3 regions of the Pseudoalteromonas sp. McH1-42 genome follow, and region 1 is predicted to be linked to each of the others. Evidence: predicted binding sites of a transcription regulator. Region 1 holds the regulator's gene; each other region holds the start of a gene.
The links. Region 1 encodes MetJ, which represses methionine synthesis genes. Its sites were predicted from a motif close to TAGACGTCTAGACGTCTA; they were not measured.
Positions count from the first base shown of each region.

Region 2: the regulator MetJ is predicted to act here: its motif matches at 1,581-1,598, upstream of metK (methionine adenosyltransferase).
Region 3: the regulator MetJ is predicted to act here: its motif matches at 2,760-2,777, upstream of MHN31_RS13975 (methylenetetrahydrofolate reductase).

Region 1 is NZ_JAKRFU010000011.1:67,328-71,619, forward strand. It holds gene MHN31_RS11180 (malic enzyme-like NAD(P)-binding protein) at 284-1,525, shown strand; gene metJ (met regulon transcriptional regulator MetJ) at 1,599-1,919, opposite strand; gene metB (cystathionine gamma-synthase) at 2,220-3,443, shown strand; gene metL (bifunctional aspartate kinase/homoserine dehydrogenase II) at 3,449-4,292, shown strand, end outside.
Region 2 is NZ_JAKRFU010000002.1:263,876-268,167, forward strand. It holds gene tkt (transketolase) at 1-1,337, opposite strand, end outside; gene metK (methionine adenosyltransferase) at 1,699-2,850, shown strand; gene MHN31_RS03165 (HDOD domain-containing protein) at 2,914-3,765, opposite strand; gene MHN31_RS03170 (START domain-containing protein) at 3,822-4,292, opposite strand, start outside.
Region 3 is NZ_JAKRFU010000014.1:23,099-27,390, reverse strand. It holds gene grxC (glutaredoxin 3) at 1-133, shown strand, start outside; gene secB (protein-export chaperone SecB) at 204-686, shown strand; gene gpsA (NAD(P)H-dependent glycerol-3-phosphate dehydrogenase) at 690-1,697, shown strand; gene MHN31_RS13975 (methylenetetrahydrofolate reductase) at 1,759-2,715, opposite strand; gene MHN31_RS13970 (M16 family metallopeptidase) at 3,017-4,292, shown strand, end outside.

The DNA of each region.
Region 1 (4,292 bases):
AACTTGTTTTTTACGCTTGTTTTATTCATTTGATTTATACTCCGCATAAAAATGACGCTATTTTGACCTGAAAATGACACTTATCGGATCATTTGTTGTGAGTTAAGTTTGCCGAAAAGTAGCAAAAAAGTCGCTAAATATTGCTAACTGCCAACTATCTTTGCTTTAACAGGATAGACCTGATATGGCTTGAATTAATTTTTAAAAAAGGTATGGTTTAACACAGTTAGCGAATTTTTATCTCACTCTCACTTTCAACTTCTTCGTAGGAAAAAATCGCGTCATGTCAGACTTTCGTGAACAAGCTTTACATTATCATGCCCACCCCGTTCCAGGAAAAATCAGCGTAGAGTTGACCAAGCCTGCAGAAACCGTCAAAGACTTAGCCCTGGCATACAGCCCGGGTGTTGCAGAGCCGGTTCGTGAAATTGCAGCCGACCCCAGCAACGCTTACCGTTACACAGGTAAAGGCAACATGGTGGCTGTGATCAGTAATGGTACTGCTATCCTGGGTCTAGGTAACCTGGGTCCTCTGGCGTCCAAACCAGTGATGGAAGGTAAAGCTCTGCTGTTTAAGCGCTTTGCTGGCCTGGATTCAATTGATATTGAAGTTAAGCACCGTACCACTGAAGACTTTATCAATACAGTTGCAAATATTGCCGATACTTTTGGCGGTATTAATCTGGAAGACATCAAAGCTCCTGAGTGTTTTGAGATTGAGCGTGCGCTGATCGAGCGATGTGATGTGCCGGTATTCCATGATGACCAGCATGGCACCGCGATTGTCACCGCTGCGGGTATGTTGAACGCGCTGGAGATTCAGGGCAAAAATATTCATGACGCGATTATCGTTTGTTTGGGGGCTGGTGCAGCTGCCATCGCGTGTATGGAGCTTTTGATTAAGTGTGGTGCACAACGTGAACACATTTATATGCTTGACCGTAAGGGGGTTATTCACACTCGCCGTGATGATCTCAACGAATACAAAAAGTTGTTTGCCAATAACACGGATAAGCGCACGTTACAGGACGTGATCGAAGATGCAGACGTGTTTGTGGGTGTATCTGGTCCGGACCTGTTGTCACCGGAAGATCTGAAATTAATGGCTGATAAGCCTGTGGTGTTTGCCTGTTCCAACCCGGATCCTGAGATCAGCCCGGAAGTGGCACATGGCGCGCGTGATGATCTGATCATGGCAACGGGTCGCTCTGATTACCCCAATCAGGTGAACAATGTACTGTGTTTCCCGTTTATCTTCCGAGGTGCGCTGGACGTGCGTGCAACGGCCATTAATGATGAAATGAAGATAGCCGCGGTTGAAGCAATTCGCAGCATTGCCAAAGAGCCGGTGCCTGCTGAAGTACTCAAAGCGGCGGATGTGGACAGCCTGGAGTTTGGTGAACATTACATCATTCCTAAGCCGATGGACCCGCGCTTGCTACCACGTATCGCCAGAGCTGTTGCCGAGGCCGCGGTAGAATCGGGTGTCGCACAAATTGAGATGCCAGAAAACTACATGGCCTAAGTCAGTTTGAGCAAAAAAAAGCCTCACAATGTGAGGCTTTTTTTATTGCTGTTTTTCACTGTCGCTGCACAGATTATTCTTCGTTAATCTCTGGGATCTCCAGACCCATTTCCGTCATGATCTGACGGACTTCCGCCGGGATTTTTTCCGGATTGTCTTTGCGCAGGTCTTCGTCACCAGGGAGTGGCTGGCCGGTAAAGGCATGCAGAAATGCCTCACACAGTAACTCACTGTTCGTCGCGTGGCGCAGGTTGTTGACCTGGCGACGGGTGCGCTCATCGGTTAGCACTTTCAGTACGTTGAGCGGGATAGAAACAGTAATCTTTTTTACCTGTTCTGATTTCTTACCGTGTTCTGCATAAGGGTGAATATATTCACCGTTCCATTTAGCCATAGTGATGTACTTGCCTCAGTGTTGTAGATGCAATGCGAATAAGACTGTGTACTGTGTATGGATCCAACCGTGACACGTAGGCTCTCTGTTGGCAATGTTGCACGTCATTTGCCATAGTTTAAGCTCAAATACTCAGTCTTATTAGCATAGAGTTCGCGTTGAGTGGCGAAATTTTATCGGTTTAAAAAAGATAGTCAAATACTAGTTATTTAGCCATTTAGCGGTATAAATGTTTTGACTTCTAACTTTTGTTCATCTAACCTTTTAGACGTCTAAACATCTAATTCATCCAGGTGACCTATGAGCCAAAGCAACAAGTCAACCATAGCGGTACGTACAGGCATAGATGCCGATAAGCATCATGGTGCGGTGGTGCCGCCGCTTTATCTGTCGACCACCTATTCTTTCGCGGATTTTGATAAGAAGCGTGATTACGATTACGGTCGCAGTGGTAACCCTAATCGCGATATTCTTGCGCAAACACTGGCGGAACTGGAAGGTGGCGCTAAGGGGATCATTACCGCAACGGGTATGGCCGCGGTTCACCTGGTGACTCAGTTACTGAATGCTGATGATACCTTAGTGATCCCACACGACTGTTATGGGGGCAGCTATCGCTTGTTTACCTCTCTGGAAAAGCGCGGTTTGCTCAAGGTCAAAGTACTGGATCTGACGCGCAGCGACAGCTTGCAGGAAATTCTGGCCATTAAACCTAAGCTGGTCTGGATTGAAACACCGAGCAACCCCATTTTGCGCTTGACGGATATTCAGGCTGTTGTGGATGTCGCGGCACAGTGTGGTGCGCTGGTCGCTGCTGACAATACTTTCTTGTCGCCGGCACTGCAAAACCCCATCGCATTTGGCGTCGACATTGTGGTCCATTCCACCACTAAGTATATCAATGGCCACTCGGATGTTGTGGGTGGGGCTGTTATCGCTAAAACCGAGGAGCTGGGTGATGAACTGGCCTGGTGGGCCAATAATATCGGTATCACGGGCGCGCCGTTTGACAGTTACCTGACTTTACGGGGTTTACGTACGCTCAATGTTCGCCTTAAACAGCATCAGGAAAATGCGCTGGCGATTGCACGTTACCTTGAGCAATCAGAATTTGTTAGTCAGGTTTATTACCCAGGGCTGGAAAGCCATCCTCAGCACGCACTGGCGAAACAGCAGCAACAAGGCTTCGGTGGCATGGTGAGCTTTGATATTAAAGGGGAGCTCGCGGATGCCGCTAAATTCCTGACCAGTGTGAAGCAATTCTCTCTGGCAGAATCTCTGGGTGGTGTTGAAAGCTTGATTTGTCACCCGGCGACCATGACACATGCGGGTATGGACCCGGCCGCACGGCTTGAGGCGGGTGTTGGTGACACACTGATCCGCATTTCGGTGGGGATTGAGGAAATCGACGATTTACTAACAGACTTTGAGCAGGCATTTGCCGCGGTGAAGGCCGCGCAAGGCAACTCCAGTGACAATGCGAAAGCATTTAAGCTCTCGCCAGCACATACGGCATTGTGGTAGAAGAAATGACAAAAGCAGTACATAAATTCGGCGGGTCGAGCTTAAGCTCGGCTGCTCGCTATCAGGCGGTTGCCAATATCATCATTGGACAGTGCCAGAGTGGTGACTGTATCGTGGTATCGGCAGCAGGCAAAACCACCAATACCTTGGTTGCCTTGTGGCACAGTTATCAGCAGCAGGACGAACGAGCCTTTAGCGATATCTTGCTGCAAGTGGAAAACCATCAGTTGCAGCTGATTGATGAGCTATTTTCCGCAGCGCAGCAATCCTCGCTGGTCTCTGAATTACGTGATGAGCTGAGCAGTATCGGTCGCCAAGCGCAGTCGCGTCAGCTACTTGAAGCCCCGTTATTGGCGTTTGGCGAGATCTGGTCAGCACGTTTATTGGCTGCCTTGTTGAACACTTTGAATATTGCCGCTCAGGATATTGATGCACGCACTTTGTTTACTCAGCATCAGGGACAGCTGATGCACAGTCAAAATCGCAGTGCCTGTCATCAGGCACTCGATCAAGACAAAATTTATGTGGTGACTGGGTTTATTGCTGCTGATAGTGCTGGTAATACGGTGACATTAGGGCGTAATGGCAGTGATTATAGCGCTACATTATTGGCCAATTATTTAGATGCCGCGTCAGTGTCAATCTGGACTGACACGCCGGGCGTTTTTAGCACCGATCCGCGCAAAGTGGGTAATGCAATCAAGTACAGCAAAGTGTGCCGTGCTCAGGCTAATTTGCTGGCACGGCTTGGCAACCCGGTATTGCACGCAAAAACACTGTCACCACTTAAAGAAACCGCCATTAAGCTACAGGTACGCAGCAGCTTTGAGCCAGACGTGCAGGGCACTG
Region 2 (4,292 bases), on a different contig from region 1:
ACTGCGTTACGCGCGTATTCCATAAACATCAGGAAGGTCGCGCCGTAAGGAATGAAGCCTTTGTGCAGTGCGATACCATTCATGATGGCTGACATACCGAATTCACGTACACCATAGAAGATGTAGTTACCTGACGCATCATCAGCGGTCAGGCCTTTAGAGCCTTCCCATAACGTCAGGTTTGAACCTGCCAGGTCCGCAGAACCACCCATAAATTCAGGTAACAGTGGGCCAAACGCATTCAATGCATTTTGTGACGCTTTACGGGTTGCCGGATTGGCTGGATTGGCCTGTAACTGTGCAATGTACTCTGCACTTTTCTGTGCCCAGTCAGCAGGTAACTCGCCTTTAGTACGACGTTCAAACTCTGCCGCCAACTCAGGGTAATGCATCTGGTACTCAGTGAATTTAACCAGCCACTCGCTCTGAATTTGCTGGCCGTGCGCCGCAGCATCCCACTTAGCATATACAGACTCAGGAATATCAAACGCTTCGTGCTCCCAGCCAAGGAATTCACGTGCCGCTTTGATCTCGTCGTCACCCAAAGGGGCACCATGACAATCGTGGCTGCCCGACTTGTTTGGTGAGCCGTAACCAATCACTGTCTTACAGCAGATTAAGGTTGGCTTATCCGACTCAGCGCGCGCCGCTTCGATGGCAGCGGTGATCGCCTCGCTGTCATGACCATCCACATCTGCAATTACGTGCCAGCCATACGCTTCAAAGCGCTTAGGTGTGTCGTCGCTGAACCAGCCTTCTACTTCACCATCGATAGAAATACCGTTGTCATCCCAAAATGCGATGAGCTTGCCCAGGCCCAGAGTACCTGCCAAAGAACATGCTTCGTGAGAAATACCTTCCATCAAACAGCCATCGCCCAGGAAAGCATAGGTGTAGTGATTCACGATGTCATATTCATCACGGTTAAACTGTGCCGCCAGAGCCTTTTCAGCAATCGCCATACCTACCGCATTGGTAATCCCCTGGCCAAGTGGTCCTGTGGTTGTTTCGATGCCTGGAGCATAACCATACTCAGGGTGACCTGGTGTTTTAGAATGCATTTGGCGGAAGTTTTTTAGTTCATCAATTGACAGATCATAACCAGACAAATGCAATAGAGAATAAATGAGCATGGAGCCATGGCCATTTGATAATACAAAGCGGTCACGATCGACCCAGTCAGGGTTATTTGGGTTGTGCTTTAAATAATCGCGCCACAATACCTCTGCGATATCGGCCATACCCATTGGGGCACCCGGGTGACCGGATTTGGCCTTTTGAACTGCGTCCATGGACAGAACGCGTATGGCATTTGCAAGTTCTTTGCGAGATGGCATGAAGTCTCCTACTTTTTTTGTCATTTGAGTGGCAAATCTGTACCTAATATACCCGTGTGGCGACGATGTCATGTTTACCTTAATGTGTGGCAATTCAATGCATGACACGCCGAAATGCAGGTAACTCGATTAGAAAATTGGTCCCCATTCTTACCTATTAGGGTAACCACTGCAATTAAAAATCAATGAATTCTTAGCGTCACCGGGGACTTTTTTACTGCGTTTTTCGCAAAGATTTAAAATTAGACGTCTAGGCGTAAAAAAGCTATGCAGCCGTGCGCGTTTTCGATAATATATCGCTCTGATTTTTTCGCGCTATTCCTGTTGTTTGTGAAGCGCAATATTTGTGAGCATAAATACAATGGCAAAACATTTATTTACTTCTGAATCTGTTTCTGAGGGTCATCCGGATAAAATCGCCGATCAGATCTCTGATGCGGTACTAGATGCAATCCTTGAGCAAGATCCAAAAGCACGTGTTGCGTGTGAAACTTACGTAAAAACCGGCATGGTGATGGTCGGTGGTGAAATCACCACTAGCGCCTGGGTTGATATTGAAGAACTAACGCGTAAAACGGTACGCGAGATTGGCTACACTCACTCAGATATGGGTTTCGACGCCGACTCGTGTGCAATTCTGAACACCATTGGTAAACAATCACCAGACATCAACCAGGGTGTTGACCGTACTCGTCCTGAAGAACAAGGCGCGGGAGACCAGGGTCTGATGTTTGGTTATGCCTGTAACGAAACCGACGTATTAATGCCGGCACCTATCACTTACTCACACCGTCTGGTTCAACGTCAGGCGCAGGTGCGTAAAGATGGCACTCTGCCTTGGTTGCGTCCTGATGCGAAGTCACAGGTAACATTTGCCTATGAAAATGGCAAAGCAGTGGGTATTGACGCGGTTGTCCTGTCAACTCAGCACTGTGATTCAGTTTCCCAGGATGACCTGGTTGAAGCAGTGATGGAAACCATCATCAAGCCAGTTCTACCAGCTGAACTAATCACTGAAGCGACCAAGTTCTTCATCAACCCGACTGGCCGTTTCGTTATCGGTGGCCCAATGGGTGACTGTGGTCTGACTGGCCGTAAAATCATCGTAGATACATACGGTGGTATGGCACGTCACGGTGGTGGTGCATTCTCAGGTAAAGATCCATCAAAAGTTGACCGTTCAGCCGCTTACGCAGCACGTTATGTTGCTAAGAACATTGTAGCAGCAGGCCTTGCGGACAAATGTGAAATCCAGGTGTCTTACGCAATTGGTGTTGCTGAGCCAACGTCTATCAGTGTTGAAACCTTCGGCACAGGTAAACTAGAAGAAGCACGCCTGATCGAATTGATCCGCGACCACTTCGACCTGCGTCCTTATGGCTTGATCACTATGCTGGACCTTGAACGTCCAATCTATCAGCCAACTGCGGCATACGGTCACTTCGGCCGTAATGAATTCCCGTGGGAAGCAACAGATAAAGCAGAAGCACTTAAAGCCGCTGCTGGTCTATAATTGTAAACCCAGATTTACAGACAAGGCGCCTTAGGGCGCCTTTTGTTTTACGGATTGAAATAATTAATTCCCAGAAATCAGAAACTCTTCAATATCTTCTTTAATATCCACATAATCATCATCGTGAATATTTAAGACAATCATTATCTTATCTTTAAATGCATGCCAGTCGGCACAATTGCGAAAGTACTTTCCTTCAAATGCGAGATTTTCTGCCAGTTTAAGAATGGCAAAGGCCTGTTGTTCGCTCTCATCATGCTCTTCTTCCAGGTACTGCGGATCATGGTGGCGTAAGATTATCTGACACATGGATTTGGGAATATTCCAGGAGCTCGCAAGATAATAACCCACCACCGCATGATTGGTCGGATACAACTCCTCCTCATAGTGCGCCAAAGTATATTCAGGTCGCTGTATCGCGCGAGTCATGACCTCTTTGTAGTTGTCATAGCGCATCGCCATAGCCGGTATACCCGCATCATGAAACAAACCCAATAACTGCAAGTTCTCAATGGGGACATTCGCGCGTACCCGCTTGCCAATTAACATCGCTATCTGAGAAATATCAATGGCATTGTCCCAGAAGCGCTCTAACGAAATACAACAAAGACTCTGGTCGAACGCTTCTTTCAATAAGTAGCCAGTAACAATCTGTGTGATGCTATTGAGCCCCAAAAACATCACCGCCTGTTTAATGTCAGACACCGTCCTGGACATCCCATAGGCCGGAGAATTAATCACTTTTAGCACCGCGGCCGATGTTGCGACATCTTGTGAAATGATGTTCGCAACACGATTGAGCTCGGGCTCTTCACTATTGAGTTCATTCTGAATGTGTTCCAGAACTTCAGGCTTTGCAGGCAGATTAAAACCGGAGCGTAACTCCGCCAGTGTTTTTTCATCAATATTGAGCATAACAACAAACAAGTCAGGCTAGTTTGATTTTAGTGTAGACGATGATCCAGTGATGATCATTCGAACGGGCAGGTATTTGCGGGCGTAATGGCCCAAGCCTTGGCATTGTGCGCCTGTGCCTGCAGTAATGCATATAGTGCGTTAAAAGAGGCGCGAGTGTTGCGCAATGCTACTTTGTCGACAAACCACTGCGGCGCATCGCCCTGAATATCTGCCGAGATCTGGTAGTTTATTTCAACGCCATCGTCTCGTTCCGTCAGAACCCATTGCACTATGACAGGTTGAATGCGGATCATTCCCGGTTCAGACGGATACTCGGCGGCTGAGCGTATCGTTAGCACATAACTGGCGGGCGACTTTTGCAATAAGCAGGCATGCGTTACCATATCCCGCTTGCGCAGTGGCCAGGGCAAATCAAAGTGGGTCAAAACCAGCGTCTGATTTGGCGCAGGACGAGACAAAATCGTGACGGCGCTGACATGCTTAACCCACTCAGAAACACGGGTGGTATCATGTAGCAGGTTAAT
Region 3 (4,292 bases), on a different contig from region 1:
TGAAGAGATGATCAGTAAAGCAAATGGCGGTCATACTGTGCCACAGATTTTCATCAAAGAGCAGCACATTGGTGGTTGTGACGACATGATGGCACTCGAAGCACAAGGTAAGCTGGACGCATTACTGAAATAATTTTTGGCATCCCGGGTACGACCCGTGGTGCTGCCCCACATTAAATAAAGACGAATAATTAGGAAGAACAATGACAGAGCAAAACAACGCAGCTGCTGCAGAAGAACAACAAGGTCCACAATTTAACATTCAGCGCATCTATACCAAAGACGTGTCTTTCGAAACACCTAACTCTCCGGCTATCTTCCAGAAAGAGTGGACACCTGAGGTAAAACTGGACATGGACACGCGTTCTGCCAAGCTGGACGAAGGTGTATATGAAGTTGTTCTGGCACTGACTGTGACTGCGTCATTGGGCGAAGAAACCGCATTCCTATGTGAAATCCAGCAAGCGGGTATTTTCTCTATCGGTGAACTGGAAGAGCTACAAATGGCACACATGCTTGGCGCATTCTGCCCGAACATCCTGTTCCCATATGCACGTGAAGCGGTATCTGGCCTAGTTAACCGTGGTACTTTCCCACAATTGAACCTGGCACCAGTTAACTTTGACGCGCTATTTGCTCAGTACATGCAGCAACGTGCCGCGCAAGAGCAAGCTGCTGACGCATAAGTGATGAATACAGCACATTCAGCTGTGACCGTATTAGGGGCGGGGTCGTATGGCACCGCCCTTGCTATTTGTTTTGCCCGCAACGGTCACCAGGTTACTCTTTGGGGACGTGACAGCACTGCCATCGCGCAGTTAGCCAGCTCGCGTCAGAATGCCCGTTATCTGCCAGACATTGATTTTCCGGCTTCATTGCAGCTGGAAGCCTCACTGACTAAGGCCGTCCAGGCTAGTCAGTTGGTCCTGGTGGTGGTGCCCAGCCATGCGTTCGCGCAAACTCTGGAGGCAATTAAGCCACACTTGTTACCTGGAACCAAAGTTGCCTGGGCAACCAAAGGACTGGAGCCAGATACTGGCCGGTTGCTGCAGGATGTAGCACTGGACGTCCTCGGTGAGCAGGTTCCGCTGGCGGTTTTGTCTGGGCCGACCTTTGCAAAAGAAATGGCCGCCGGCTTACCTACCGCAATTTCAGTGTCATCTCGTTGCGAAGCATTCAGAGGTGAACTGGCTAAGCTGCTGCATTGTGGTCGTTCGTTCCGGGTGTACAGCAATGACGACTTTATCGGTATCCAGTTAGGTGGCGCAGTGAAAAACGTCATCGCCATTGGTGCGGGTATGTCAGATGGTTTTGGCTTTGGTGCCAATGCCAGAACAGCCTTGATCACCCGTGGTCTGGCAGAGCTCTGCCGGCTAGGGTTGTCGCTGGGGGCACGTTCTGAAACCTTTATGGGGATGGCGGGACTGGGCGATTTGATCCTGACTTGTACTGACAACCAATCCCGTAACCGACGTTTTGGTCTGGCGCTGGGCCAGGGTAAAAACGTTGAAGAGGCCATGCAGAGTATTGGCCAGGTGGTTGAAGGGTATCGTAACACCAAAGAAGTGTACTTGCTGGCAAAGCGTACTGGCATTGAAATGCCTATCACGGAGCAAATCTATCAGGTGCTGTATCAACAAAAAGACGTCAAAGAAGCGGCCATGGCATTGCTTGGCAGAGAGCAAAAGTCCGAATAACCTGATGTCTGAAAATAAAAAACCGAGCCAGTGTGCTCGGTTTTTTATTGGTTCCAAATTATTAAGCGATCTGCTTTTCCGCCAGTGTCAGCTCCATGGTGGCCTTGAGCAGACGATAGAGGTTGATAGACGCATCGATCTCTTCTTTGCGGTTAGTCAGGCTTTCTATGTTCAGTCCCAGCGGAACATCCAGATGAGCACAACTACGCAGAATTGAATCCAAATTCTCACGACAAATGCGGATCGACTCACTCAGGGTGTTGTCTGCATCCAGCATGCGCCATTTGGTTGCTTCAGGCACTGAAATGCCCAGCCATTCCATAAATTGCAAGGTTTTCTCACCGCCGCACGGGGTGAAAGTCAGGATCAGCCGCTTAGGCGCAATGCCTTGCTGTTTACAGGTGCGGGCATAGCTGGTGATCAAGTCTATGGTGGCTTGTGCATCATAGACGGCCTGAGAAATAAAGAACTCGCAGCCCTGGGTGGTTTTTTCAATCAGTCGCTCGTGCTCATTGCGTTTTGATGCATGGCGCTCCGCAATAGTTACGCCACCGAGGAAAAAGTTTTCTTCGTGCTGGGCCAGCGCCTGATACGCCTCTGGCAGTGGTAGATTGATTTTACCTTGCGAAGACGGAGAGCCAACCAGCACTAAATTATTCAGGCCAAACTCTTGTTTGGTGGTGCTGAGCCACTGGTTAAATTCAGCGCTGTCACGTTGTGCGACACTTTTATAGGTGATCACGTCCAGTTTTGACAAAGACTTGACCAGGCGGCTGTATTCACAGGGATCAACCGTTTCTTTAAACGGAAAAGGACGGGGCACATTGGTGCGACTGCTTTCGTCCTGAATGTCGTAAATGATGACGCCGTCGTATTCAATTTCGTGCAGACGGTCGAGCAGCTTAGTGGCAATACGTTCAACTTTGTCTTGCTCCGTACCGGATTTGGGCGGAGTCGTACCAATCAAATATACCCCTTGGTTCGGGTCTAAGATTTTCTCTTGTAGTGATAACGCCATGATTTTGGCTCCGGCAAAAATTCAGTTTCTGGGATCTAATATAGCAGCCATTTAGACGTCTAGATAGATTTTTTTCTTGAAACAAATTCAATGCCCATGAATTTCTTTCATATGATTTTGCGACTTTGGAGCAAGCCATTGTTTTGCCGATAGCTTTGAACGGGCCAATGCAGTTCATATTTTTTTACATAAAATGAGCGCGTAAAGATGAATTCAAACGGGATTGCGGCATAATTGGGAACGATGTGCCTCACTCGAGCGAGGCCAAAAATAATAATCACTACAGATTTAAGGGAAGCATATGAAATTTAAACTACTGGCGACCAGCCTCGCGGTGTCACTGGCACTGACCGGGTGCGTAACCTCTCAGCAATCGACTGAGCAGACGTCAGGCCAAGTTCAGGCCCAGGCAAGTAACAAGGTGTTTGCGCAGGATTATGTTCTGGAAGAGCTGGATAATGGCCTGCGCGTCATGGTGGTGAAAACTGATTATCCAGATGTTGTCTCGTTACAGATCCCGGTATCTGTTGGTTCGCGCAACGAAGTTGAACCGGGCCGCACCGGATTTGCACACTTTTTTGAGCACATGATGTTTAAGGGCTCGGAGAAGTTCCCTCAAGATGTTTACGCTGACATTCTGAAAAACTCAGGCGTAGATAACCGCGCTTACACTACCAATGATTATACTAACTACCATCTGAATTTCTCTAAAGAGCACCTGGATAAGGTTTTAGAGATTAAAGCAGATATCTTCCAGAACCTGAGCTACAGCGAGTCTCAGTTCCGCACCGAAGCCTTAACGGTAAAGGGCGAATACCTGAAGAACAACGCCAGCCCAATTCGTAAGCTGTTAAGTGCTGTGCGTAAAGAGGCCTTTGATAAGCATACCTATAAACACACCACGATGGGCTTCTTCGAAGATATTGAAGCGATGCCCGATCAAATGGCGTACGGACAAGTTTTCTTTGAACGATTTTATAAGCCGGAATATGTCTCGATTGTGATTGTCGGCGACGTGGATCCGCAGGAAACCATGAAAATGGTTAAAAAACACTGGGGTGGCTGGCAGCGCGGTAATTACGTTGCTGATATTCCGGTTGAGCCAAAACAGCAGCAAGCCAGATACGTGCATGAGCACTATGAAGGTTTGCCGGGCCATTGGCTCTTGGTCTCATACAAAGGCACAGCGTGGGAGCCTCAGAAAAAAGATCGCGCGGCACTGGATCTGATCTCGCAACTGTATTTCTCTGAAAACTCCGAGCTGTATCAAGAGCTGGTAGTCGATAAGCAAATTGCCAGTCAGATGTTTACTTACAATGCCGAGACCAAAGATCCGGGTCTGCTGCATGTCTTTGTGAAGGTAAATGAAGAAAGTGACCTGGCCGTGGTGCGTGATGCCATCAACCGTACTTATGCGACTGCTCGCACTGAGCTGGTCGACAGCGACAAACTGGCAGCACTTAAATCTAACCTTAAATACAACTTTGCGAACGGGCTGGACTCATCACAGGCGATTGCCAGTATGCTGGCCGAGTACATGCATTTTGAGCGCGATCCGGAAGTGATCAACACGCTGT